Regions from separate parts of the Cryobacterium sp. TMN-39-2 genome, predicted to be linked through region 1. Evidence: riboswitches for the same ligand, from Rfam matches in the RefSeq annotation. Region 1 holds a riboswitch; each other region holds the start of a gene.

Region 1 (7,809 bases):
CCGGCCGCGGGACGCGCTGGGGCGGCGGCCGTCGATGAGGAGTTCGCCGGTCTCGTCGCCGTCCTCGTCATCGCCGAGCACACCGGCGAGGGCGTGCATCAGCGTGCTCTTGCCGGCGCCGCTGGGTCCGAGCACGAGCACCCGCTCCCCCGGGCGGATGTCGAGATCGAGCCCGGAGACCGCGGGGCGGGACCGGCCGGCGTGCCGCCAGCCCCAGCCGGAGGCCGTGACCCTGGCGCCGGTCACGGCCGGGCCTCGGCGACGCGGAGCGGGCATCCGGTGCGGGTCACCGGGCGGGCTGGGTGTCGACCCGGTCGGTCGGGCCCGATTCCCGGCCGGCGGCGAACCGACTCAGCGCGCCGGTGCGGGCGAGTCCGCGCACCGCCAGCCAGGACAGCAGCCCGGCGAGCACGGTACCGGAGACGACGGCGGAAACCAGGTAGACGATCTTGGGGCCGATGTCGAGGGCCGCGTAGCTGGTGAAGGTGGTGTCGAGCAGACCCACGGCGATGCCCGCGCCGGCGCCGGCCAGGAGGGCCACGCCCAGGCGCCAGTTGGCGTACAAGAACAGGGCCAGCACGATCTCCGCGCCCAGCCCCTCGACGACACCCCAGATCAGGGTGGAGAAGCCCCACTGGGTGCCGATGAGCATCGAGACGACGGCGGCGACGACCTCGGTGTAGACGGCCGCACCGGGCTTGCGGATGATGAGTCCGCCGAGCACCCCGGCGAACAGCCAGCCGCCGGCCAGGAGTCCTTCGAGCCCGGGGGTGAAGGCCAGGAGGGCGCTCAGCGGCGACCAGGCCAGGCCCCATGCCCAGAAGATCACGCCGCTGGCGACGCCGATGACGCTGGCCACGACGATGTCGACGACCCGCCATTTCAGCACCCGCGGTTTCCGCGACGTGGAGGGAGTGGTGGCGGACGAAGTCCTGGAAGGCTGGGTGTTGATTGACGCGTGCACTGTACGTGCCCTTTCCGTAGAGGAATACTGGGCACGGGATTGAGAAGCCTCCCTGCGCTGGCATGATCCAGATCAGGTTCGACGGTCGAAGCTGAAGTAGCTTCCTCTCAGCCCGGTTCACCGGACTCCCGTGTTCAGCTTCGAGTATAGAACTCCCCGGGCGCATCTGGGCACTGCAAGGCGTCGCACGACAATTTCTGCGCGCGACGATCTCGCTGCTGGTGCTAGCGCTTGAGCGCGCGGATGATGCGCGCGATGGCCTTGCCGGCGACCCAGACGAAGGGGATGCCGACGGCCAGCAGCGAAATCACATTCGGTTCGAAGCGGGCCGCTCCGCCGGACTTCACGTAAGCGCCGATCGGGATGGCCATGCCACCGCCGCCACCGCCGGCCGCCGCGGACTCGTCACCTTCGCCGCCACCGCCGAAGCCGTACTGCACCAGGGCCACCGGAACGATCGTGACGCCCTCGATCTGCACGGGGTCTCCGTAGGCCGACCTGACGCCGATGGATCGAGCGTTTTCTGCGAGCTTCAAGGCGAGATTAGTCATGGTGAGAGGCTACTCCCCCTCTCCCTGCGGCGTCCCGGCGTTCGGTGTTCCGAACGGATGGACATCACGCTTCGGAGCACTCCCGCCGCCCAGCTGCGAGGCCGGCCGCACGATCCCCCGGCCGAACCGGGCGGTGACGGTGTCCACGGCCAGTTCGGCTTCCCGCCAGTCGTCGTCATCGTCCCACAGGCCCATGCCGGCGCCGTCGCCGGAGCCGAGTTGCTCGGCCCGCACTCCGATCAGGCGCACCCGGATGCCGCGGGCCGCGAGCACGTCGAAGCTCGCGGTGACCTCCTCGTATATCCGCCGGCCCACGTTGGTGGGCTCGGCCAGGGTGCGCGACCGGGTCACCGTGCTGAAGTCGGCGTAGCGGAGCTTGAGCACCACAGTCCGTGCGACGAGGCCGTTGCCGCGCAGCTTGGCGGCCACCGCATCCGCTTGGCGCAGGAGTTCGCTGCGCAACCGGGCGACATCGGTGACGTCATGTTCGAAGGTCACCTCGTGGCCGACGCTTTTCTCCTCGCGTTCGAGGTTGATCGTGCGCGGGTCGATACCCCAGGACAGATCGTGCAGTTTGTGCGCGCTGGCGACGCCGACGGCACGCTGCAGCATCTCGAGGGGGGCGTGCGCGATATCGCTCACGTGCCGCAGCCCGAGCCCGAGCAGCGCCTGTTCGGTGCTGGCGCCCACCCCCCAGAGGGCGCCGACGGGCAGCGGATGCAGGAAAGCGATGGTGTCCTCCGCGGGGATGACCAGCAGCCCGTCGGGCTTGGCCCGTCCGGAGGCCAGCTTGGCCACGAATTTGGTCGACGCGGCGCCGACCGAGCAGGTGAGTCCGGTCTCGGCGAACACGCGGGCGCGGATCTTCCGGCCGATCTCGGCGGGTGAACCGTGCACACGCCGGGCGCCCGCGACATCCAGGAACGCCTCGTCGATGCTGAGCGGCTCGACCATCGGCGTCATGTCGGTGAAAATGCCCATCACCTGGCGGGACACCTCCACGTACCGGCCCATGTGCGGCTCGAGCACGATGGCGGCCGGGCAGCGGCGCAGGGCGATGGCCATCGGCATAGCCGAGTTGACCCCGTACTTGCGGGCGACGTAGTTGGCCGCTGTCACCACGGACCGACCGGAGCGGTGGCCGATGACGACGGGGAGGTGCACGAGTTCGGGGTGGTCGAGCAACTCGACGGACGCGAAGAACGCATCCATGTCGATGTGCAGCATGGTGGCGGTTGTGTCGTCGACATCGGCGCCGGTGGTCTGCCGGTCGCTGCCATCCTGCCTGCTCACGCCGCACCACACCCTTCTGCCGCTCCGGCCGGAACCAACTCGAAGCTACCTTCGAGAGTACAGGCAGGAGGGGTCGGCATCGAGCTAGAAACCGCCGAAATCTCCACCGCCGCCGAAATCGCCGAATCCGCCGGAGTCACCACCGAAACCGCCGCCGGAGTCACCACCGAAATCGCCGCCGGAATCGCCTGAGTCCGCCGTGGTCTCGGCGCCCGAGTCGGTGCCGGCGTCACCGGCCGCATCCGCCTCACCGCCCATATCGGGCAGGAACGCGCCCACCAGCGCCGAGCCGACGACGTAGCCGGCCACGGTACCGAGCAGGGAAGCGCCGAGCATGCTGCCGAAGCCCGGGCCCTGCCGGCCGCCGGCCTGGTCGCCGCCGAAGACCCGGTCCAGGGTGCCCGGCTGGCGGAGTTCGGCCCGGGTGGCGGACTTGGCCAGGGTGGCCGGTTCGGCGTTCGCCGGGCGCTCACCCTCCATCGCGTTCTCGGTCAGCTGCTGGAAGAGCAGGTCGCGCTGCTCGTCGGTGAGCTTGCTGAACGCTTCGGTGTGCACCTGTTCAATGGTCTCCGGCGGTGCGGTGCGCAAGAGGTACCTGTAGCGTTCCACGGCGATCTCGTCGTCGGTGCGCTGCGGGGCCGGCGCGGTGCGGGGCGGCTCCGGTTGTTCGGGTCGGCCCAGGAGGCGATCGAGGAATCCCATGAGTCTGCTCCTTCGCTTTGGTGTCAGCCTAGGCGGCACCAGCCCGGACCGACAGGACCGTGGCCAGCGACTCCAGCGCTTTCACAGGGTCGGGACCGGCCGGGATGAGGACAACGCTCGTGGCTCCGGCGGTGTGCAGCTCATCGATGCGGCGGCGAGCGGATGCGGCGGTGCCGACCACCGCGAGCTGATCGACCCAGCTCTCGGGCATCGCTGCCGCGAAGTCAGCCCGGCTGGCGCTGGCCGAGCGCAGGGCGGCGAACTCCTCCGCGAAGGGCAGCACCGTGATGTGCGGGGCCCAATCGGGGTCGCCGATCCGCTCAAGAGCCGGGCGCACCAGGTTGCGGGCCACGGCGGGGTCCTCGTCGACGGCGGCCGCGTTGTAGGCCACCACGTGACGGGCCGCCGACGGGGGGCGGAGGCCGGGGAACCCGAAGCCCTCCGGCGGAGCGTCGCGGCCGGCATCGAGGGCACCGATCGCGGCAGCGAGGTATTCGGGGGTGACGGGCTCGGCCAGCACCACCCCGTCGGCGCAGGCGCCGGCCAGTTGCAAGGACTTCGGTCCGCGCACGCCCGCTAGGATCGGCGGCACCGTGGACGGCGGACCGGCCAAGGCCACGGCATCCGCCTGAACGTAGCGGCCGGCTGTCGTGATGGAGGCCCCGCGCAGCAGGGCACGCATGAGGTCGATGTTCTCGGCGAGCATGGCCAGGGGGCTGGTCGGCCAGCTGCCGGTCTGCCGCATCCAGACGGGCATGCCATGCCCGATGCCCACCTGCAGTCGACCCGGGAAAAGTTCGGCGAGGGTGGCGATCTCGAGGGTCGCGAAGCCGGGGTTCCGGGCTGCGGCGGGCAGGATCCCGATTCCCACAACTATGGTCGTGGTGGCGGCGAGCACCACGGCGGCCTGGGCGATGCCGCCGCGGAAGAAACAGTCCTCCACCACCCAGATCTCGGTGAAACCCAGTTCCTCGGCGCGGCGCGCGTAAGCCACGAACTGCGCTGCGGGCAGGTCTCGCGGCAGCATGACGGCGATGGAACCCGGGGCACTGGAAGCTGGCATGTGGACCTCGTCGCGGTAGGGCCGAGGACAGAGCCCGGCGGTGTTCTCTGTCGAACCTAGCTTCTACGGCGGAACTTCTCGCACTGACGGCGAGATTTCCGGCGGACCCGGAATGCCCGCGGGCCGAGCGTCGTTGCACCCAGCACGGACTTTCCCCTCTGGGCGGATGCCGCACGACAATCAACGAAGTGAGCCCACTGTGCTTGAAAAGACTCTGTCCGAAAAAACTGTGCTTGACACCACCTCCGCCAGCGCTGCCCCGGCGATCGACTGGTACACCCTGCAGAAACAGGCGCACCGTGAATTCGGCCGGCGCATCGCAGCCGTGGACGACTGGAACGCTCCGACGCCCGACAAGGAGTGGACCGTCGGTGATCTGGTGCGCCACGTCGTTCGGGAGCAGCAGTGGATCCCGCCGCTGCTGGCCGGGCTGACCCTGGACCAGGCCCGGCGCCGCGTCGACCCGCTCGGGGACGACCTCGTTGCCGAATGGCACACGCACTCCTCACTGGCCACCGCGGCGTGGCAGGCGGCGCCTGCGGATGCGTCGGTGCAGCTCTCCTACGACACCGTCACGGTGCTGGACTACCTGCGCGAGCAGGTCTCCGACGTGACGATTCACTCCTGGGACCTGGCCAGGGCGACGGCGGCCGAGGAGACCCTGGACCCTGCTCTGATCGAGGCGGTCTGGACGGTGTTCGAGCCGCAGCGGGATGCGCTGGAGGCCAGTGGCCTGTTCGATTCCCCGGTGCCGATGCCCGAGGACGCTCCGCTGCAGTCCCGGCTGCTGGCCCTCACCGGCCGCGACGACCGCCGCTGACCGCCGCCGCCGCGTCCGCCCACGCCGACCAACTGTTGCTCGTTCGGACAAGTGCGCCCGGCACACCGGGACCATTTGTCCGCACCGGCAACAGTTGCGGCGCTGGGCCGGGCGCTAGGCGACGGTGGTGCCGAAGAGCAGGCCGAGCAGGTAGGTGACCCCGGCGGCTCCGAAGCCGATCACAAGCTGACGCAGCGCACGCTTCAGCGGCGGACCGCCGGAGAGCAGACCGACGACGGCACCGGTGGCCAGCAGCGCGAGGCCCACGAGGACCGCGGCGACGATGATCGCAGCGACGCCCTGCATGCCGAACAGGTAGGGCAGCACCGGCAGCAGGGCTCCGGAGGCGAAGAAGCAGAAGCTGGAGATCGCGGCGCCCGTGCCGGTGCCGATGGCTTCGTGCTCGTCGACAAGTGCGGCGGTGGAGCCGTCGAGCCGGCTCACGTCGAGCGCACCGGTCGCGACGGCCACGGTGCGCAGCACCTCACGGGCGTGTACCTCGGCGTCCTCGGGCGTCATGCCCTGGGCACGGTACACGAGGGTCAGTTCGTTGGCGGCCTCGTCCAGGTGTGAGAGCACGCTGCGCGTGGCCGGGTTCGGGGTGGATGCCTCGAGAAGCTCGCGTTGGGAACGCACCGACACGTACTCTCCCGCACCCATCGACAGGGCTCCGGCCAGCAGGCCGGCGATGCCGGTGAAGAGGATGGTGGCGGTGGGCACCCCCGTCGCCCCGATGCCCAGCACCAGGGCGAGGTTGCTCACCAGACCGTCGTTGACGCCGAAGACCGCGGCCCGGAAGGTGCCGGACAGCCGCTGGCGGCCGCGGGCGGCCAGGCCACGAACGACTTCCTCGTGGATGCGCTCGTCTGCGGCCATGGCGCTGGTGGCGTCGGCATCCCCGTCGTAGGGCGACCGTGCCTCGGCGCGTTGGGCGAGGGCGAGCACGAAGACGGAACCGAACCGGCGGGCCAGCAGGCCAAGCACCCGGGTGCGCAGCGCACCCTTCCGGGGTGCTCCGACCCGCTCGCCGAGCAGGTCCCGCCAGTGCGCTTCGTGCCGGCCCTCTGCCTCGGCGAGGGCCAGGAGGATGTCGCGTTCCTCGCCGGAACGCCGACCGGCCAGGTCACGGTAGACGGCGGCCTCGGCCTGTTCATCGGCCAGATACCGCCGCCACCGACGGATGTCGGCCTCGGCGGGCTGGTTGAGGTCGGCCACGGCGATCACGACTCCGGAGCTGCCTCGAGCGAACCCTGCGACACCCGGGCCGACTCGTGCGGGCCGGTGCCGTCGAGACCGTAGAACGGTTCCTCGAAGTGCACCACCCACACCGCTTCCTTGCCCACGACGGGTGCATAAAGCGCCGAGCCGACGAGCTCGCCTGGCGCGGTGATGACCCCGATCGGGTCCTCCACCATCGAGTCGGGGTAGCGGCTGCGGTCAAGCCGCACCACCACCTGCATGCCGACGCCGAACACCGCGGCCGCCCCGTCGGCTGACGGGGCGTCCGCGGGCCGGCGGCTCCAGAGCGCCATTACTCCACCGACTCCGAAGGTGCAGACTCCACCGGAGCGCTGCCGGCGCGTTCGAGCACCAGTTCGCGCACCCTGGCGGCATCCGCCTGGCCGCGCATGGCCTTCATGACCGCGCCGATGACGGCGCCGGCGGCCTGCACCTTGCCGTCGCGGATCTTCGCAAGCACGTCGGGCTGCCCGGCGAGGGCCTCGTCGATGGCCGCAATCAGCGGCCCGTCGTCGCTGACGACGGCCAGTCCACGGCTGGCGACGACCTCGCTGGGGGTGCCCTCGCCGGCGATGACGCCCTCGAGCACCTGGCGGGCCAGGCGGTCGGTGAGGGTGCCGTCGGTGATCAGCTCGATCAGCGCGGCCACCTGGGCCGGGGTCACGAGGCTCTCGGCAGTCACGCCGGCGGCGTTGGCCAGACGGGCAATCTCGCCGGTCCACCACTTGCGGGCGGACTGAGCGGGCGCGCCGGCGGCGATGGTGGCCTCCAGAACGTCGAGGAGGTCGGAGTTGACCACATCCTGGAACTCGAGGTTCACAAAACCCCAGTCCGCCTGCAGCCGCTTGCGGCGGGCCGCGGGGGGCTCGGGCAGCGTGGCGCGCAACTCTTCGACCCAGGCACGCGACGGGGCGACGGGCACCAGGTCGGGCTCGGGGAAGTACCTGTAGTCGTCCGCGTCGCTCTTGGGCCGGCCGGCGGAGGTCACCCCGGTGTCCTCGTGCCAGTGCCGGGTCTCCTGGGTGATGGTGCCGCCGGCGGTGAGCAGCGCGGCCTGGCGCTGGATCTCATAGCGCACGGCGCGTTCGACGCTGCGCAGTGAGTTGACGTTCTTGGTCTCGGTGCGGGTGCCCAGGATGTTCGAGCCGCGCGGGCGCAGGGACACATTCGCGTCGCA
Region 2 (7,809 bases), on a different contig from region 1:
AACCTCGGGTTTTCGGGGCTTAGGTCACGGCTCGCGGGCCGGTAATTTGGGGGAATGGAGATACGGGAAGCCCGGGAGGGCGACTGGGGCGCGATCTGGCCCTTTTTGCGGGACGTTGTGGCGGCCGGCGAGACCTATTGCTGGCCACGGGACACCAGCGAGGCCGACGCTCAGGCGTGGTGGCTGGGCAAGCCCGGCGGCCGGGTCTTCGTGGCCGAGGACCACGGCCGGGTGCTCGGCACCGCGGAGCTGCACCCCAACCAGCCGGCGGCGGGAAGTCACGTGTGCAACGCCGGCTTCATGGTGGCCCCGCAGGCGGCCGGTCGAGGCATCGGCCGCGCCCTGGCCGAGCATGTCCTCGAGCAGGCCGCGAACGCGGGGTTCCGCGCGATGCAGTTTAACGCCGTGGTGGAGACCAACCACAACGCCGTGAGCCTCTGGCAGAATCTGGGCTTCAGCATCCTCGCCACGCTGCCCGGCGCCTTCCGCCATCCGGTGCACGGATATGTGGGCCTGCACGTGATGCACAGATCGCTGCTGCCCTGACAACTGCCCGAACATCCGTCGCCCATTGTTCACCCCACGGCCCTAGGGTGAACGCATGACCGAGACACTCGACGGCAACGGCGCCGCCCACGCCCCCGCGGCCCACACTCCCGCCCGCGCCGCCGTCGTCGCCTGGAGCCTGTGGGACTGGGGCTCGGCCGCTTTCAACGCCGTGGTCACCACGTTCGTCTTCTCGGTCTACCTCACCGGCTCGTCATTCGGCGAGGAGGGCGACGTCGCCGCGCAGCTGGGCTGGGCGCTCGCGATCGCCGGGTTCCTGATCGCCGTGCTCGCCCCGGTCACCGGCGCCCGCTCGGACTCCTCCGGCCGGCGCAAGTTCTGGCTCGGCGTGAACACCTTCATCGTGGTTGGCCTCACCGCCGGCATGTTCTTCGTGCTGCCCACTCCGGAGTACCTGCTGCTCGGCCTGGTGCTGCTGGCCGCCGGCAATGTGTTCTTCGAGCTCGCCGGGGTCAGCTACAACGCCATGCTCGCGCAGGTCTCGACGCCACGCACCATCGGCAAGGTGAGCGGTTTCGGCTGGGGCATGGGCTACATCGGTGGCATCGTGCTGCTGCTGATCGTGTACTTCGGCTTCATCAGCCCCGAGGTGGGCCTGTTCGGCGTCACCAGCGAAAACGGGCTGGCGGTGCGGGTGACGATGCTCATCGCCGCCGCGTGGTTCGGCCTGTTCGCGCTGCCGCTGCTGTTGCGGGTGCCCGAATACCGGGCGCCGGATGCCGCGAAGCGCGCCAAGGTCGGCTTCTTCCAGTCCTACGTCGAACTGGGCCGCGACGTGGCCAAGCTCTGGAAGACCAACCGCCAGGTGGTCTACTTCCTGTTCGCCAGCGCCATCTTCCGTGACGGCCTGGCCGGCGTCTTCACCTTCGGCGGGGTCCTCGCCGCGTCGGCGTTCGGCTTCTCCCCCGGCGAGGTGATCATCTTCGCGATCGCCGCGAACGTGGTGGCCGGCGTCGCCACCATCAGCGTGGGCGTGCTCGACGACAGGCTGGGTGCCAAGCCCGTCATCGTCACCGCCCTGGTGGGCCTCATCGTCAGCGGCAGCCTGGTGTTCCTGCTGCACGACGGCGGCCAGATCGTCTTCTGGACCGCCGGCCTGGCCCTGTGCCTGTTCGTGGGGCCCGCCCAGTCGGCCAGCCGCACCTTCCTGGCCCGGATCATCCCGGCCGGCAGGGAGGGCGAGGTGTTCGGCATGTACGCCACCACCGGTCGTGCCGCCAGCTTCCTGGCCCCCACGGCGTTCGCACTGGCCGTGACCATTTTCGGCGAAACCTACTGGGGCATCCTGGGCATCGTGCTGGTGCTTGTCATCGGCTTGCTGTTGTTGCTGCCGGTCAAGGCCCGGCAGAACCAGATGGGCTGAGCCCTCGAGGCGGTGGCTCCGGATGCGTTCCGGCCGCCGCCCAGAGCGCGTGGAAGTGGTTGATCGGGCCGTGCCCGCCGCCCACCTCGAGCCGGTCGGCGGAGGCCACGCTGTCGCTGAGCCAGGCCTTCGTCTCGGTCAGCGCCCGCGGCCAGTCCCGGTGCCGGGCCGCCAGCGTGGCCAGGGCCGACGACATCGAACAGCCGGTGCCGTGGGTGTTCACGGTGTTGATGCGCGGCGCGGAGACCTGCACGATGCGGGCCCGCCCTGGCTCGGTGCCGGCCGCGTCGACGAGGGCATCCGGGCAGGCCGGACCGGCCAGGTGGCCGCCCTTGACCAGCACCCGGGTGCCGCAGGCGCGGGAGAGCCGCTCGCCCTGCTCGAGGGCCGCTGCCCAGTCGGCGGCCTCGGGTTCGTTCACGAGCACGGCCAGCTCGGGCAGGTTCGGGGTGACCAGGTGAACCAGCGGCACCAGGGCGCGGAGCGCGGCCTCGGCGGACGCGTCGAGCAGCCGGTCGCCGCTGGTGGCGATCATCACCGGGTCGAGCACGATCACGGATGGCCGCACCCGGGCCAGCCACGCGGCCACGGCCTCGATGAGGTCGGCCTGGCCGAGCATGCCGATCTTCACGGCGTCGATGGTGACGTCGTCGCTGACCGCGTCGAGCTGTTCCACGAGGAAGGACACCGGTGGGATGTGCACCGAACGCACCCCGCGGGTGTTCTGGGCGACGAGCGCGGTGACCACGGCCATGCCGTAACCGCCGTTGGCGGCGATGCTCTTGAGGTCGGCCTGAATCCCGGCGCCGCCGGTGGGGTCGGTGCCGGCGATGCTGAGCACCCGGGGGATCTCCCTCGGCCCGGTCATCGGGTCCACTCCCGGTGCAGGGCGCTGGCAGCGGCGCGGGCATCCGGAGCGGCACAGACGGCCGACACCACGGCCACCCCGGCGGCCCCGGCCCGGCGCAACGGCCAGACGTCCGCGAGCCCGATGCCGCCGATCGCGACGCAGGACAGCGCACTCGTGGCGGCCAGCGCGGCGAAACCGGGCACCCCGAGCACGGGCGGATGGTCGGGTTTGGTGCTGGTGGCCCGGATGACGCCGACGCCCAGGTAGTCCACGGTGCCGGCGGGCAGCGCGAAGACCCTGTCAAGCTCGGCCGGGGTGTTGGCGGTGATGCCCACAATCGCGTCGGAGCCGACCCTGTCGCGCACTCTGGCCACGGCTTCGTCGCCCTGGCCCACGTGCAGGCCGTGCACGGCGGCGCGCTCGGCGAGCGCCCGCAGGTACACGTCGACCCTGTCGTTGACGACCACGGTGGCGCGGTCACCGACCGCGTCGGCCACCTGCAGCAGCAGGCGCAGCACGTCGTCGTCCGACCCGGTCTTGTCGCGCACCTGCACGGTGGTGATGCCGCCGGCGACGGCGTCGATCACGGTTCTCAGCACGCCCCTGGCACCGCACAGGGCGGTGTCGGTGACGAGGTAGAGCGAGAGATCGCTCACCCTAGCCGCGCCCGGTCGATGACGGTGGCGCCGTCGAGGGAGTGCAGCCGGTCGAGGAAGTGCGCCGCGAAACTGCCCGGCCCGGCCGCGTCGGCGGCGGCGAGCTCCGCGGCAACGGTGTACAACAGCGTGGCGACGGCGGTCGCGGCGAGCGATGCGCCGGGTTCGTCCCGGTCGACGAGCGAGAGCACGGCGGCGGTCACCGCGCCGAGCGCGCATCCGCCGCCGGTGACCCGGGTGAGCAGCACGTGACCGTTGGCCACCCGGATGGTCTGCGAACCGTCGGTGATGAGGTCGACCGCGCCCGACACGGCCACGCTCGCTCCGGTGCTGCGGGCGAGCAGGGCGGCGGCGTCGGCGGCGCCCTCCGGCGAGTCGGTGGCGTCCACGCCTCGGCCGCCGGTGCCCAGCTGGGCCAGGGCGATGATCTCCGACGGGTTAGCGCGGATGGCCGTGGGCCGGAAGTGCAGCAGCTCGCGAGCCAGCCCGGTGCGCACCGGCAGCACGCCGATCGCGACGGGGTCGAGCACCCAGGGGGTGCCGGCGGCGTGTGCGGCCGACGCGGCCTCGAGCATCGCAGTGCGCTGCTCGGCGTGCGGGGTGCCCACGTTCACCAGCACTCCGGAGGCCACCCCGGCGAACGGTCCGGCCTCGGTGGGCACGTCCACCATCGCGGGCGCGGCTCCCAGGGCCAGCAGCACGTTGGCGGTGAAGTTGGTCACCACCGCGTTGGTGAGGCACTGTACGAGAGGTTGGCTCTCGCGCAGACGGTCGAGCAGATGGGCAGCATTCTCTGGTGTCAGACGGATGGTCATCCGGGACATCCCTTCGCTAGTACGAACTAGATCAGGTTCAACGGGTGTTTTCTCAGCCCCGGCCGTTTGGCAGGGCACCCCGTGTCACTACCGAAACCCTAGCGGCCGGATTGTTCACACCCGGACTAGTAGTCGAAATCGTCGACGGCGAACCACGGCACCGGCACCGCCGGGTCCAGAAGCGCGAGCGGATCCACCTCGAACGTCTCCAGCACCACGCTGACGCCGGGTGACACGAGCGCCTCCACACCGACATCGCCGACGACGGGTAGCCTGACCATTCCGCCACCCTGCCGGACGGCGGCCGTGAGGGCTGCTACGAGCGCGGTCACGTCGCACGAGCTGCGCAATCGGAACAGGCGCTCGCCGACCGTGAGGGTGTGAGCCTGCATGACATCTCCCTCGGTGTAGACCTCACGCTAAGACCAAAGCGGCGACGTGTATACACGCTTGACAGCGCTGTGTCTTTGTCTGAAACCCTCCAGCGTTTACACCGGCGCACCCGGCACACTGGACCGATGACAACCACACTGCTGAACAAGGCCGAACTCCTCAACGCCCTGCACGTGCCCGGAACGCCACTGATCGTCACGAACGTGTGGGACGCGATCACCGCCAAGATCGTCTCCGAGACCCCGGGCGTGAAAGCCCTCGCCAGTGCCTCGCACTCGGTGTCCAACGTGCGCGGTCTGCCGGACGGCGAGGGCCTCACCGTCGACGAGGCCATCATCGCCGCCCGCATCATCACCGGAGCGACCGACCTGCCGGTCTCGGTCGACTTCGAGAAGGGCTACGCGGCGGATGCCGCGGGGGTCGCCCGCAACGTGCGCCGCCTGATCGAGGAGGCCGGGGCCGCCGGCATTAACATCGAAGACTCCGTGGGCGCCACCAAGGCGCCGCAGTTCGACATCCCCACCGCGGCCGCCCGGGTCGCCGCGGCGCGGGAGGGCGCCGAGGCGGCCGGAGTGCCCCTGGTGATCAACGCCCGCGTCGACACCCTCGCGGGCGGCGGCGAGTGGGCCGAGGCCGTTCAGCGTGCCAACGCCTATCTCGACGCCGGCGCCGACGTGATCTTCTTCCTCGGCCTGGGCGACGAAGACAAGGTCAAGCGCGCCCTCGACGAGGTGAACGGCCGCATCTCCGTGATCGGGAACCCCGGCGCCGTTCCCCTGGCGCGGCTGGCCGAACTCGGCGTCTCCAGGGTCAGCTTCGGCCCAGGCACCCTCGGCCTGGCCCTCGCCGCGTTGCAGCGCGCCGCCGCCCAGCTCACCGCGCTCGGCGATTACCCCGACGACCTCGGCTTCCCCTTCGAGCTCTAACCCGGCTTCGGCGTGGGCGGCTCGGTACGGTGGGGTCATGCCAAGCTTCGCGTCGCACGATGAGACCGTTCTGCACTACGACGTTCTGACTCCGGATGCGGCGGGCGCGCCTGAGCGCCCGCCGCTGGTCGTGCTGGCCGGCGGGCCGGCCCGGCATCCGGAGTACCTGGGCGATCTGGCCGGGCTCACCCTCCTGCGCACCCTCGTGGTGCTGCACCAGCGGGGCGTGGGGGCGTCGTCGCCGTCGCCCACCGCGCCCGCCGCATCCTGGCCCGCCCTGGCCGACGACGTCGAGGCGCTCCGCCGGCACCTGGGGTTGGCCGAGATCGAGCTGCTCGGCCACTCGGCCGGCACCCGCGTCGCGCTCGCCTATGCGGCCCGCCACCCTCATCGGCTGGCAAGCCTGTGCCTGCTCACCCCACCCGCGCAGTGGCTCGTGACCGTCCCCGACGACAGCTCGCACATCATCACGGGGCACCGCGCCGAGCCCTGGTACGCCGATTACGTCGCGCACCGGATCGCGGCGACGGCGGCGAAGACCGCCTCCGACCTCAACCACCTGTTCCCCTACCTCGCCCCGATCGCCTGGTCGCGGTGGACGGCCCAGGCCCGGGAGCACGAGGCGACCGGCGCCTGGCATCCCGCGGCGCAGGACCTGTTCTTCGCCGGGGCCGACCCGGCGGGCATCCTGATCGGCCTGGCGCAGGTGCACTGCCCGGTTCTGGTGGTCGCGGGCGCCGACGACGGCCTCACCGGGCTGGCCCCGGTGCTGGCCGTCGCGGACCTGTTCACGAACGGCCGTGCCGTGACCATCGCCGGCGCGGGGCACTACCCGTGGGTGGAGCAGCCGCAGGCGTTCACCGCGGCGCTGGCCGGTTTCTACCGGCGCCCGGCGAACACGGCCTAGACCCTCCGAATCCGGCCGCCGCGGGGCGCGGCCGTCAGAGCGGGGTGGGATCGAACAGCACGTGGGAGCGGCCCGTCACCGCGTCCTCGGCGACCCGGGCCCGCACCCCGTAGACGTCGCCGATGAGCTCGGGCGTGAGCACGTCTCGCGGGCTGCCCCCTGCGACCGCGCGTCCGTCCTGCAGGACAAGCACACTGTCGCAGAAGGTGGCCGCGAGATTCAGGTCGTGCAGGGCCACGATCGCGGTGACCGGCAGGTCGGCGACGAGGGCCAACAGCTCCAGCTGATGCCGGATGTCGAGGTGGTTGGTGGGCTCGTCGAGCAACAGCTCGGTCGGCTCCTGCGCGAGAGCCCGTGCGATGTGGGCCCGCTGGCGCTCCCCGCCCGACAACGTGCGCCAGAGTCGGTCCGCCTTGTCGGTCAGACCCACGTGCGCCAGTGCGCGGTCGATCGCCCGCGCATCGTCTGCGGTGTCCCCGCCGAAGAGCGACCGGTAAGGCGTGCGGCCCAGCCGCACGACGTCCCGTACCAGAATGTCCACCTCGGTCTCCGCGTGCTGCGTGACGGTCGCCACGGTTCGGGCGACGTGCCGGCGACGCACCGAGGTGAGGTCGGCCCCGTCGAGCGTGATCCTGCCGGTATCGGGTGCCGACACGCCCTGGAGGAGGCGCAGCAGGGAGGATTTGCCGGAGCCGTTCGGGCCGAGCAGACCCACCGTCGAGCCGGGCAGCGGGCAGAGGGTCACGTCGTCGATCACGAGGGTGCCGCCTCGCCGCCAGCTCACGCGGTGCGCTTCGAGTGTCACGCCCTGCCCCTGCCCTTGTTCCGCAGCAGCAACAGCACGAACACGGGAACGCCCACGAGGGCGGTGCCCACGCCGACCGGCAGCGGGGTGGGGGCGAAGACGACGCGGGACGCGGCATCCACCCACACCATGAAGACAGCGCCGAGCACAATCGTGGCCGGGATGACCCTCGAGTGGCGCTGGCCGAAGAGCAGGCGGGCCGCGTGCGGCAGAACCAGGCCGACGAAGCCGATGGCGCCCGCGATGCTCACCAGGGTGGCGGTCAACAGGGCCGTGACGATCAACAGGATCAGCCGGGTGCGCCCGACGTGGATTCCGAGAGACGCGGCGACATCCTCACCGAACGCGAAGGCGTCGAGCGATCGCGCCCAGACCAGGCAGACCAGGGCGCCCGCCGTGACCACGCCGGAGCTGAGGGCCACGTCGTCCCAGCGCATGCCTTCGAGCGAGCCGAGGAGCCAGAACATCACCCCACGGGTCTCGTCGGAGTCCGCGAAGGCGAACACGACCAGGGAGGTGAGCGCCGA
Region 3 (7,809 bases), on a different contig from region 1:
GAACCAGCAGTAGCGCACGTGCATCGCCCCGCACACGAGAATCAGCACGATGAGGGCGGCGTCACGGCCATCCTCGGTTGCCTCGAAGTTCGACGCAGCGACGCCCAGCAGGATCGAATCCAGCACGACGAAGAAGAAGACGATCGATGCGAGGGTGTAGGTCCAGGTCGTGTGCACGCTGCGCGCCTGTCCGGCCGGGCGCGGTGATTCGCGGGTGAGGGCGTCAGGCATGCTGCCAGCGTAGAGCAGTGACATTTGTCACTATCCGATGTGTGGAAGTGCCCGGCACGCGGTGACACGGCGACACTTCAGCGGAGAGCGGCCGGCCCGGAGGATTGAGTCATGACCCGGACCACCGGGCCCTCTGACGAAAGGCTTCATCTTGATTGACGCGCTGCGCGACTTCACCGCCTCCCTGCCCGAGCTCCTGCAGTGGGTCGGTATCGTCCTCGCCGCCGCGATCCCGTTCGTGGAGTCGTACTTCGGAGCAGCCATCGGCATTCTCGCCGGGGTCAATCCGGTCGTCGCCGTCCTCGCCGCCATCGTCGGCAACGTGCTCTCAATGCTCGTTGTCGTCCTCAGCGCCCACGGGGTGCGGTCCCGGGTTCGCCTCGGCAAAGCCACCAAGCCCGACTCGCCCCGCCGGGCCAAGTTGCGCGAACGCTTTGACAGGTACGGCGTTGCCGGCGTCAGCCTCCTCGGCCAGACGATCCTGCCGAGCCAGATCACCTCGGCCGCGATGGTGTCCTTCGGCGCCTCGAAGAACGCCGTCATTTTCTGGCAGATCATTTCGATCATCATCTGGGGCGTGGTCTTCGGCGTGCTCACCACCGTCGGCGTCACCGTCCTCCGCTAGGCGCGGCTGGAGGCCGGTATGGCCCAAGAAAAGTTATCCACAAGTTGACTTTTGCTCACACAAAGTTTCGGAATCGGGCTAGATTCGGGGCATGACAAACCGGTCGAGTGTCGCAGACATCTTCGCTACTTCCCGCGGCGATGGGCTGGTGGATGCGGCGGTCGACGTGGCCCGGCTGGGCTCCTGCAGTGCCGATTACGACAAGCTCACGGATGCCGCTGTCCTGTCCGGTCAGCAGACCCTGGCCCGGGCCCAACGCGAGCTGGACACCCGCAAGGCGTGGCTGGCGAAGACCCTGGCCCAGCGGTCCCGGTGGGAGCTGGGCCAGTCCGGTTTGGCTGCGCAGCAGGGCTTTTTGAATCCCGAGGGGTTGATTCAGAAGCTGACCGGCACCAGCAAGGTCGAGTCGCGGAAGCTCGTGGGGGTGGGCCGGATGCTCGCCGAGGTTGAAGACGCCCAAGCGCAGGCGGCCGCGACCGACGCCGAAGCGGCCCGCCGGTTGCTCGAGGGGGTGCTGGACCCGGACATCCCTGATGGGCTCGACGGGGTCGACGGGTTCGACGGCCACGGCGGGGTCGCTCCGGTCGTTCCGCTGCCGGCGCCGATGCCGTGGCACGCACCGATCTCGCACGCCGTGACCGGCGGAACCCTCTCGATCGATGCCGCGCACGCCCTACGCACCGGCCTGGGCGACATCGATACCGTCGTCACCGGCCCGGTCCTCGCCGATGCCTTGGCGGGGCTGCTCGCCGACGCCGCGGCGATGGACGTGGACCAGCTCCTCAAACGGGCCCGGCAGACGCGCGACAGCCTCGACGAGGCCGGCATTAGGGTACGGGAACAGAAAGCCTGGGACGACCGCTACCTGCGCATCTGGACCCTGAACACCGGCCAGGTCCGCATCGACGGGCTCTTCCCGGCGGAACAGGGCGAGTTCATCAAAGCCACCTTCGACAGTCTCACCAGCCCCCGCCGCGGCGGCGTGCGCTTCGTCGACACCGAACGCGCCGCCTGGGCCAAACGCGTCAAGAACGACCCCCGCAACACCAGCCAAATCACCTGCGACGGCTTCCTCGACCTCCTCAAAGCCGGCACCACCATCAACCCCAACGAGATGCTCGGCGGCCGCCGCCCCGCCGTGCAGATCCTCACCACCACCGCCACGACGGCCAGACCCGCCGCGCCCACAGGACCGGCCGCCGCCGACGACATCCTGATCTGCCTTCCCGGCCAAACCGGGCACGGCTACATCGAGGGCAACAACGCCCCGGTCTCCCCCGAAACCATCGAACGCCTCATCTGCGACTCGGGAAGTGTTGAGATCACCGTCGACGAGGTCAACCGGCCCCTGGACCTGGGCCACGAACAACGCCTGTTCAACCGGGCCCAACGCCAAGCCCTCGCCGCCCGCGACGGCGGCTGCCGGTGGCCCGGCTGCGACCGCCCACCGGCGTTCACCGAAGCCCACCACATCGAACACTGGCTCAGAGACCACGGCAGAACCGACATCAACCAGGGCATCCTGCTCTGCCCCGCCCACCACCTGCTGCTCCACAACCAGCACTGGCAGATCTTCGAAAACACCGGCCGCTACTGGCTCCGCCCACCCACAACCATCGACCCCGGCCAAGCACTCATCGAGATGCCCGGCCGCACCCGGGACGGACCGCCAAAAACAACAGCACCACCCAGGGCCTGATCCCGCAATCCGCGGATCGCCCACCCGTCGCCTGTCACACGCCAGCGCCGCCCGCCGCCCGCCGCTGCCACCCATCGACTGCCGCCCGTGCCGCCCGCCGCGTACCGCCAGCCACCTGCCACCTGCCACCTGCCACCTGCCACCTGCCACCTGCCGGGATTGTGCAGCGGCAGGGGTCGTCGCCGACTACCCCGCGCGGTACAGTCTGCGCGTGACGACAGACGACCACAGCTGCTGTGCACCCGCACACGAGGTGATGACCAACGCCCAACGGCCCGAGGCCGCGCCAGAGAAGTCCACTGGACACGTTACGCAGCACAGCGCCCGGCACGATGCCGTTGACTCTGCGACCGGGCTCGCCAGCCGGCATCATCTCGACCAGGCGCTGGTGCCGGCGCAGGTCTTCGCCATGGGCGACGCCGACGGCGCGGGCAATCCCGGTGACGGCGAGACCCCCGTGCACGAGGTGCGGCTGGATGCCTTCTCCATCGACACGACGACGGTCACCAACGCCGCCTTCGCCCGGTTCGTGGCCGATACCGGGTATCGCACCGAGTCGGAGCTGTTCGGCTACTCCGCGGTGTTCCACCTCGCGTTGCAGGCCGACCTCGATGACGTGGTCGGCCAACCCCCGCAGACACCCTGGTGGCTGGGGGTGCGCGGCGCGGACTGGGCGCATCCGGCCGGCCCCCGTTCATCGCTCGACGGGCTGGCCGAGCATCCGGTGGTGCAGGTGAGCTGGAACGACGCGCTGGCCTACTGCGCCTGGGCGGGGCGACGGCTGCCGACCGAGGCCGAGTGGGAGTGCGCGTCGCGCGGCGGGCTGGCCGGCCGGCGCTACCCGTGGGGAGACGAGTGGGAGGAAGGGCAGCGCTGCAACATCTGGCAGGGCCGGTTTCCCGCGGTGAACACCCTGGCCGATGGCTGGCTCAGCACCGCCCCGGTGCGGGAGTTCGCGCCGAACGGCTACGGCCTCTGGCAGAGCGTGGGCAACGTCTGGGAGTGGTGCGCCGACTGGTGGGCGGAGGGCTATTACGCGCACTCCCCCGCCGAGAATCCGGCCGGCCCGGCGACAGGCGAGCAGCGTTCGATGCGCGGCGGCTCGTACCTCTGCCACGACTCCTATTGCAACCGGTACCGCAACTCCGCTCGGGCCTCCAACACCGCGGATTCCGCGGCCGGAAACGTGGGCTTCCGCACCGTGGCGCTGACCTGAGCCGCCGCCGCCGAGGCACAACTCGTGCTCGATTCCGCCGGTGTGGCCGACCGCCTCGTGATTCCGGGGCGATCACCGGTCGGCGGCAGGGAATCGCAGGAGTCATGCATCCGCGGGTGCGGATGGTCGTGGTCTGCTACCCCGGCGCGTGCAGCCGGGGCGCGTCGAAGAAGAGCAACTCGAGGGCCGCCGACCGGGCGAACACGGCGCGCATGAGCGCCCGGTCGACGGCCGTCGCGGTGGCCGCCGCGGTGTCGGTGAGCAGGATGGCCTGCCGGGTCGCGGCCGCGAACCCCTCGTCGGCGTAGGTCTCCAGCCAGTCGGCGTACGGATGCGCCGCGTCGCGCCGGCTCGCCGTGAAGCCGGCGTGCAGGCGCTCGCCGACATCCGAGTAGAGCCAGTAGCAGGGCAGGACCGCTGCCAGCAGCACCGCATAGTTGCCTGCCGCGCTGACCGCGACCAGGTGGTCGACGTAGGACCGGGTCACCGGGCCGGGCGCCGGCCGCGTGTCATGGCCGGTCAGCCAGGTGCGGTGCAGCTCGAGTTCCACCTCGATGCAGTTGGCGGCGCCGGTAGCCCAGAATTCCCGTTCGGCGGGGGTGGGCGCCAGGACGCTCGCCTGCGCCAACACCCGGGAGTACGCGGCGAGGTAGAGGGCATCCTGGGCCAGGTAGTAGGCGAAGTGGCCGGCGGACAGGCTGCCCTCGCCGAGTTCCGAGATGAAGAGCAACGCATCGATGGCGGTGCGGGTTTCGGCGATGTCGGCCCAGAGCAGCCTGCTGAACGGTTCGGTGCGGTCCGGCTCCGGCTGCCGATCCGGGTCGGCGTCCCGGCGTGATTCGGCGGCGTGAACGTACATGGCGACATCCCTTCGCTAGTGCTAACTAGTCAGGTTCGACGGGTTTGGATCTCAGCGTCCGCATCCGGCGGAGGCACCCCGTGTCGCGTCCCACCCTAGCGGCCGGCAGGGCCGAAAGACTCTCGAACGCACCGGGCGCCGAACTGTACGCTGGACAGGCTGCTGCATTCTTCACCGGGTGAGCACGCGCTCCATGGCCGACGGGCCACCGGTCGTCGGCGTCGTCCTGGAAGGACACCGCACCATGCCTGACACCCCGACCGACACCACCATCGCGCCGCCCACGGTGTTGATCCTGGCGATCACGGCCTGCCCAACGGGCATCGCCCACACCTACATGGCTGCCGAGAAACTCGACGCGGCCGCCACCGAACTCGGCTACGAGATCCGGGTCGAGACGCACGGGTCCGTCGGCGTCGAAGGCACCTTCAGTCAGGCCGACATCGACCGCGCCGACGCTGTCGTCGTCGCCGCCGACACCCAGATCGACCTGTCCCGCTTCGGCGGAAAGCGCATGGTCTCCACCCGCGTCTCCGACGGCATCCACCGCCCGGCCGCGCTGATCGCCGAGGCGCTGGCCGCCGCCCCCACCGGCCGCGCCGCCGTGACCACGGATGCCCCGGCGAGCGCCGGGAAACGCGACATCGGCGGTTTCATCTACCGCGCTCTGATGAACGGCGTGTCGTACATGATCCCGTTCGTCGTCGTCGGCGGGCTGCTCATCGCGATCTCGCTGTCGATCGGCGGCGAGGCCACCCCGCAGGGACTCGTGATCCCCGAGGACAGCTTCTGGTTCACCATCAACCAGATCGGCGTGCTCGGCTTCACCCTGATGGTGCCGATCCTCTCCGGCTTCATCGCCTACGCGATCGCCGACCGGCCCGGGCTCGCACCGGGCATGATCTGCGGTTGGATCGCCACGACCGGCTCCTTCTACAACTCCGAATCGGGTGCCGGCTTCATCGGCGGCATCGTCACCGGTTTCCTGGTGGGCTTCGTGGCGCTGGGCATCAAGAAGATCCCCGTGCACCGCTTCATCAAGCCGATCATGCCGATCCTGGTCATCCCCGTGATCACCACCCTCGTCGTCGGCGGCCTGTTCGTGCTCGCACTCGGCCAGCCGATCGCCTGGGTGTTCTCCTCGATGACCGACTTCCTCTCCAGCCTCGACGGCGGCAGCGTCGTCGTGCTCGGCCTGATCCTGGGCGCGATGGTCGCGTTCGACATGGGCGGCCCGATCAACAAGACAGCGTTCCTGTTCGGTTCCGCGCTGATCGCCTCCGGCAACCCGGGCCCGATGGGCATGGTCGCCGCGGCCATCGCCGTGCCGCCGCTGGGCATGGGGCTGGCCACGGTCATCCGTCGCCGGTTCTTCACCCCGGTGGAACGCGAGGCCGGCATCGCCGCGCTGTTCATGGGCTTCTTCGGCATCACCGAGGGCGCCATCCCGCTCGCGGCGGCCCGCCCGCTGCAGGTCATCCCCGCGAACGTGCTCGGTGGCGCCGTCGCCGGTGCCATCGCCGCGATCGCCGGGGTCACCAACGCCGTGCCGCACGGCGGCCCGATCGTGGCCGTTTTCGGTGCCGTGAGCGGCGTGCCGATGTACTTCGTCGCGATTCTCTCCGGTGTGGCCGTCACCGCTCTGGTGTCGGTGCTGCTGATCGGCATCTCGGTGCGCAAGGTCGTGCCGGCGGATGCTGCCGCGGCCGCGCCCATCGGCACCGCTGCGGACGCCGCTGTGCCGGTTGCCGCGCCGGGTGCTGCGGCGAGTGCCGTTTCGCCCGTGGCTGCGGCGCCGGTTCTTGCCGCGCCTGCTGCCGCCGAGCCGGTGGCCCCCGCCCCGAAGACCGTGCTCGACTACATCGACGAACGCACCATCGTGCTCGACATCGACGAGACCGACCGGGACGCCGTCATCCGTCGTCTGGCCGGTCTGATGCAGACCACCGGGCGGGTGCTCGACGTCGACGCCGTCGTGCAGGCGGCCATGGACCGTGAACTGATCAGCACGACCGGCATCGGCGAGGGCATCGCGATTCCGCACGCCAAGTCCGACGGCGCCACCTCCCCGGTGCTCGCGTTCGCGCGCAGCCGGGACGGCGTTGACTGGAACTCGCTGGACGAGGCCCCTGCGCACCTGATCTTCATGATCGCCGTGCCGGAGGCCGCCGCCGGCACCGAGCACCTCAAGGTGCTCGCCCAGCTGTCCCGCAGCCTGATGAAGCCCTCGTTCCGCGCCTCGATCGAGATGGCGGCCACCCCGGCCGACGTGCTCGCGGCACTGGCGTCCTCGGTGCGGCCGGCGACTCCCGCCGCGCACTAGCCCCCATCCTGGACCGCACGTAGGGGCGGACTTTTTCGGGAAACGCCGCCGCGCGCGCCTGCGCAACCCGGCGTTTCTCGAATATCTCCGCCCTTACGTACCGAGTTCGGCCGAGTCGGCCCGGTCGGCCGCCGCCGCCGCCCGAGTGGATGCGGCGCTACCGCGCGCTCCCGGCCGGCGCATCCCTCTGACCCGCCCGGGTTGTTCGCAGGGCGATGCCCGCCGCGGCGAGGCCGAGCGAAGCCAGGACGAGTGCCGTGTGACTCCAGCCCGAGGTGGCGAGGACCGTGCCTCCGCTGGCTGCGGCCCAGGTGCAGCTACGGCCCAGCGGCCACCAGGAGAAGCTGCCGCTGACAACGTCGGCGCGCTCCGACAGCTCGGCGAGAGGAGAGAACGGCCCCTCCACGGCGCAGGCGTAGTCCAGGCCGCCGTGCACCGCAACGAGGTACGCGCCGGAGGTGGCGATAGCGGCAAGACAGAGACCGGCCGCGATGAGGACGGCACCGAATCGTGAACGCTCCGAGGCGGACAGCCGCTGCGTCCCGATGTCCCGAGGGAGGAGCGCCGTACGCCCGAGGAGCACCGCGATGAGGCCGATCCAGAGCGGGCCACCGGCCAGGGTGAAGCCGAGGATCGCGGCTGCGAGGACCGCGGGACCGCCGGCAGCGCCCGGTTCACCGGGAATCCACTCGGCCGCAAGGAGCAATGACAGCGCCGCGAAGATCACTCCTGCATACCCGGCGATCACGCTGCGCCCGCCGAGGCCCCAGCGACCGGTCGGCGGCGAGAACACCAGAAGCAGGGTGAGTGTGGCGGTGCCGGCGAGAGCGGCGACCGCTGCCAACAGCGAAAGGCC

Evidence for each region. Region 1 has a riboswitch for thiamine pyrophosphate ahead of E3O57_RS09760 (ECF transporter S component). Riboswitches for the same ligand answer to the same signal wherever they lie in the genome.
Region 2: it holds a riboswitch for thiamine pyrophosphate, as region 1 does, so the genes downstream of both, thiM (hydroxyethylthiazole kinase) here and E3O57_RS09760 (ECF transporter S component) in region 1, are expected to answer to the same signal.
Region 3: it holds a riboswitch for thiamine pyrophosphate, as region 1 does, so the genes downstream of both, E3O57_RS04880 (hypothetical protein) here and E3O57_RS09760 (ECF transporter S component) in region 1, are expected to answer to the same signal.

What each region holds. Positions count from the first base shown of each region.
Region 1 covers NZ_SOFX01000027.1:353,292-361,100, forward strand. The annotation lists gene E3O57_RS09755 (ABC transporter ATP-binding protein) at 1-276, opposite strand, end outside; gene E3O57_RS09760 (ECF transporter S component) at 287-964, opposite strand; TPP riboswitch at 996-1,106, opposite strand; gene E3O57_RS09765 (hypothetical protein) at 1,189-1,515, opposite strand; gene dinB (DNA polymerase IV) at 1,525-2,808, opposite strand; gene E3O57_RS09775 (hypothetical protein) at 2,893-3,510, opposite strand; gene E3O57_RS09780 (LLM class flavin-dependent oxidoreductase) at 3,539-4,573, opposite strand; gene E3O57_RS09785 (TIGR03086 family metal-binding protein) at 4,803-5,393, shown strand; gene E3O57_RS09790 (VIT1/CCC1 transporter family protein) at 5,508-6,617, opposite strand; gene E3O57_RS09795 (hypothetical protein) at 6,614-6,925, opposite strand; gene gatB (Asp-tRNA(Asn)/Glu-tRNA(Gln) amidotransferase subunit GatB) at 6,925-7,809, opposite strand, start outside.
Region 2 covers NZ_SOFX01000042.1:19,664-27,472, reverse strand. The annotation lists gene E3O57_RS15730 (GNAT family N-acetyltransferase) at 55-546, shown strand; gene E3O57_RS15725 (MFS transporter) at 602-1,930, shown strand; gene thiD (bifunctional hydroxymethylpyrimidine kinase/phosphomethylpyrimidine kinase) at 1,902-2,798, opposite strand; gene thiE (thiamine phosphate synthase) at 2,795-3,436, opposite strand; gene thiM (hydroxyethylthiazole kinase) at 3,433-4,251, opposite strand; TPP riboswitch at 4,243-4,343, opposite strand; gene E3O57_RS15705 (hypothetical protein) at 4,377-4,643, opposite strand; gene E3O57_RS15700 (isocitrate lyase/phosphoenolpyruvate mutase family protein) at 4,770-5,570, shown strand; gene E3O57_RS15695 (alpha/beta fold hydrolase) at 5,608-6,477, shown strand; gene E3O57_RS15690 (ABC transporter ATP-binding protein) at 6,512-7,282, opposite strand; gene E3O57_RS15685 (iron ABC transporter permease) at 7,279-7,809, opposite strand, start outside.
Region 3 covers NZ_SOFX01000014.1:27,044-34,852, forward strand. The annotation lists gene E3O57_RS04860 (sensor histidine kinase) at 1-231, opposite strand, end outside; gene E3O57_RS04865 (hypothetical protein) at 383-856, shown strand; gene E3O57_RS04870 (HNH endonuclease signature motif containing protein) at 948-2,555, shown strand; gene E3O57_RS04875 (formylglycine-generating enzyme family protein) at 2,767-3,771, shown strand; gene E3O57_RS04880 (hypothetical protein) at 3,908-4,630, opposite strand; TPP riboswitch at 4,621-4,721, opposite strand; gene E3O57_RS04885 (fructose-specific PTS transporter subunit EIIC) at 4,809-6,953, shown strand; gene E3O57_RS04890 (hypothetical protein) at 7,111-7,809, opposite strand, start outside.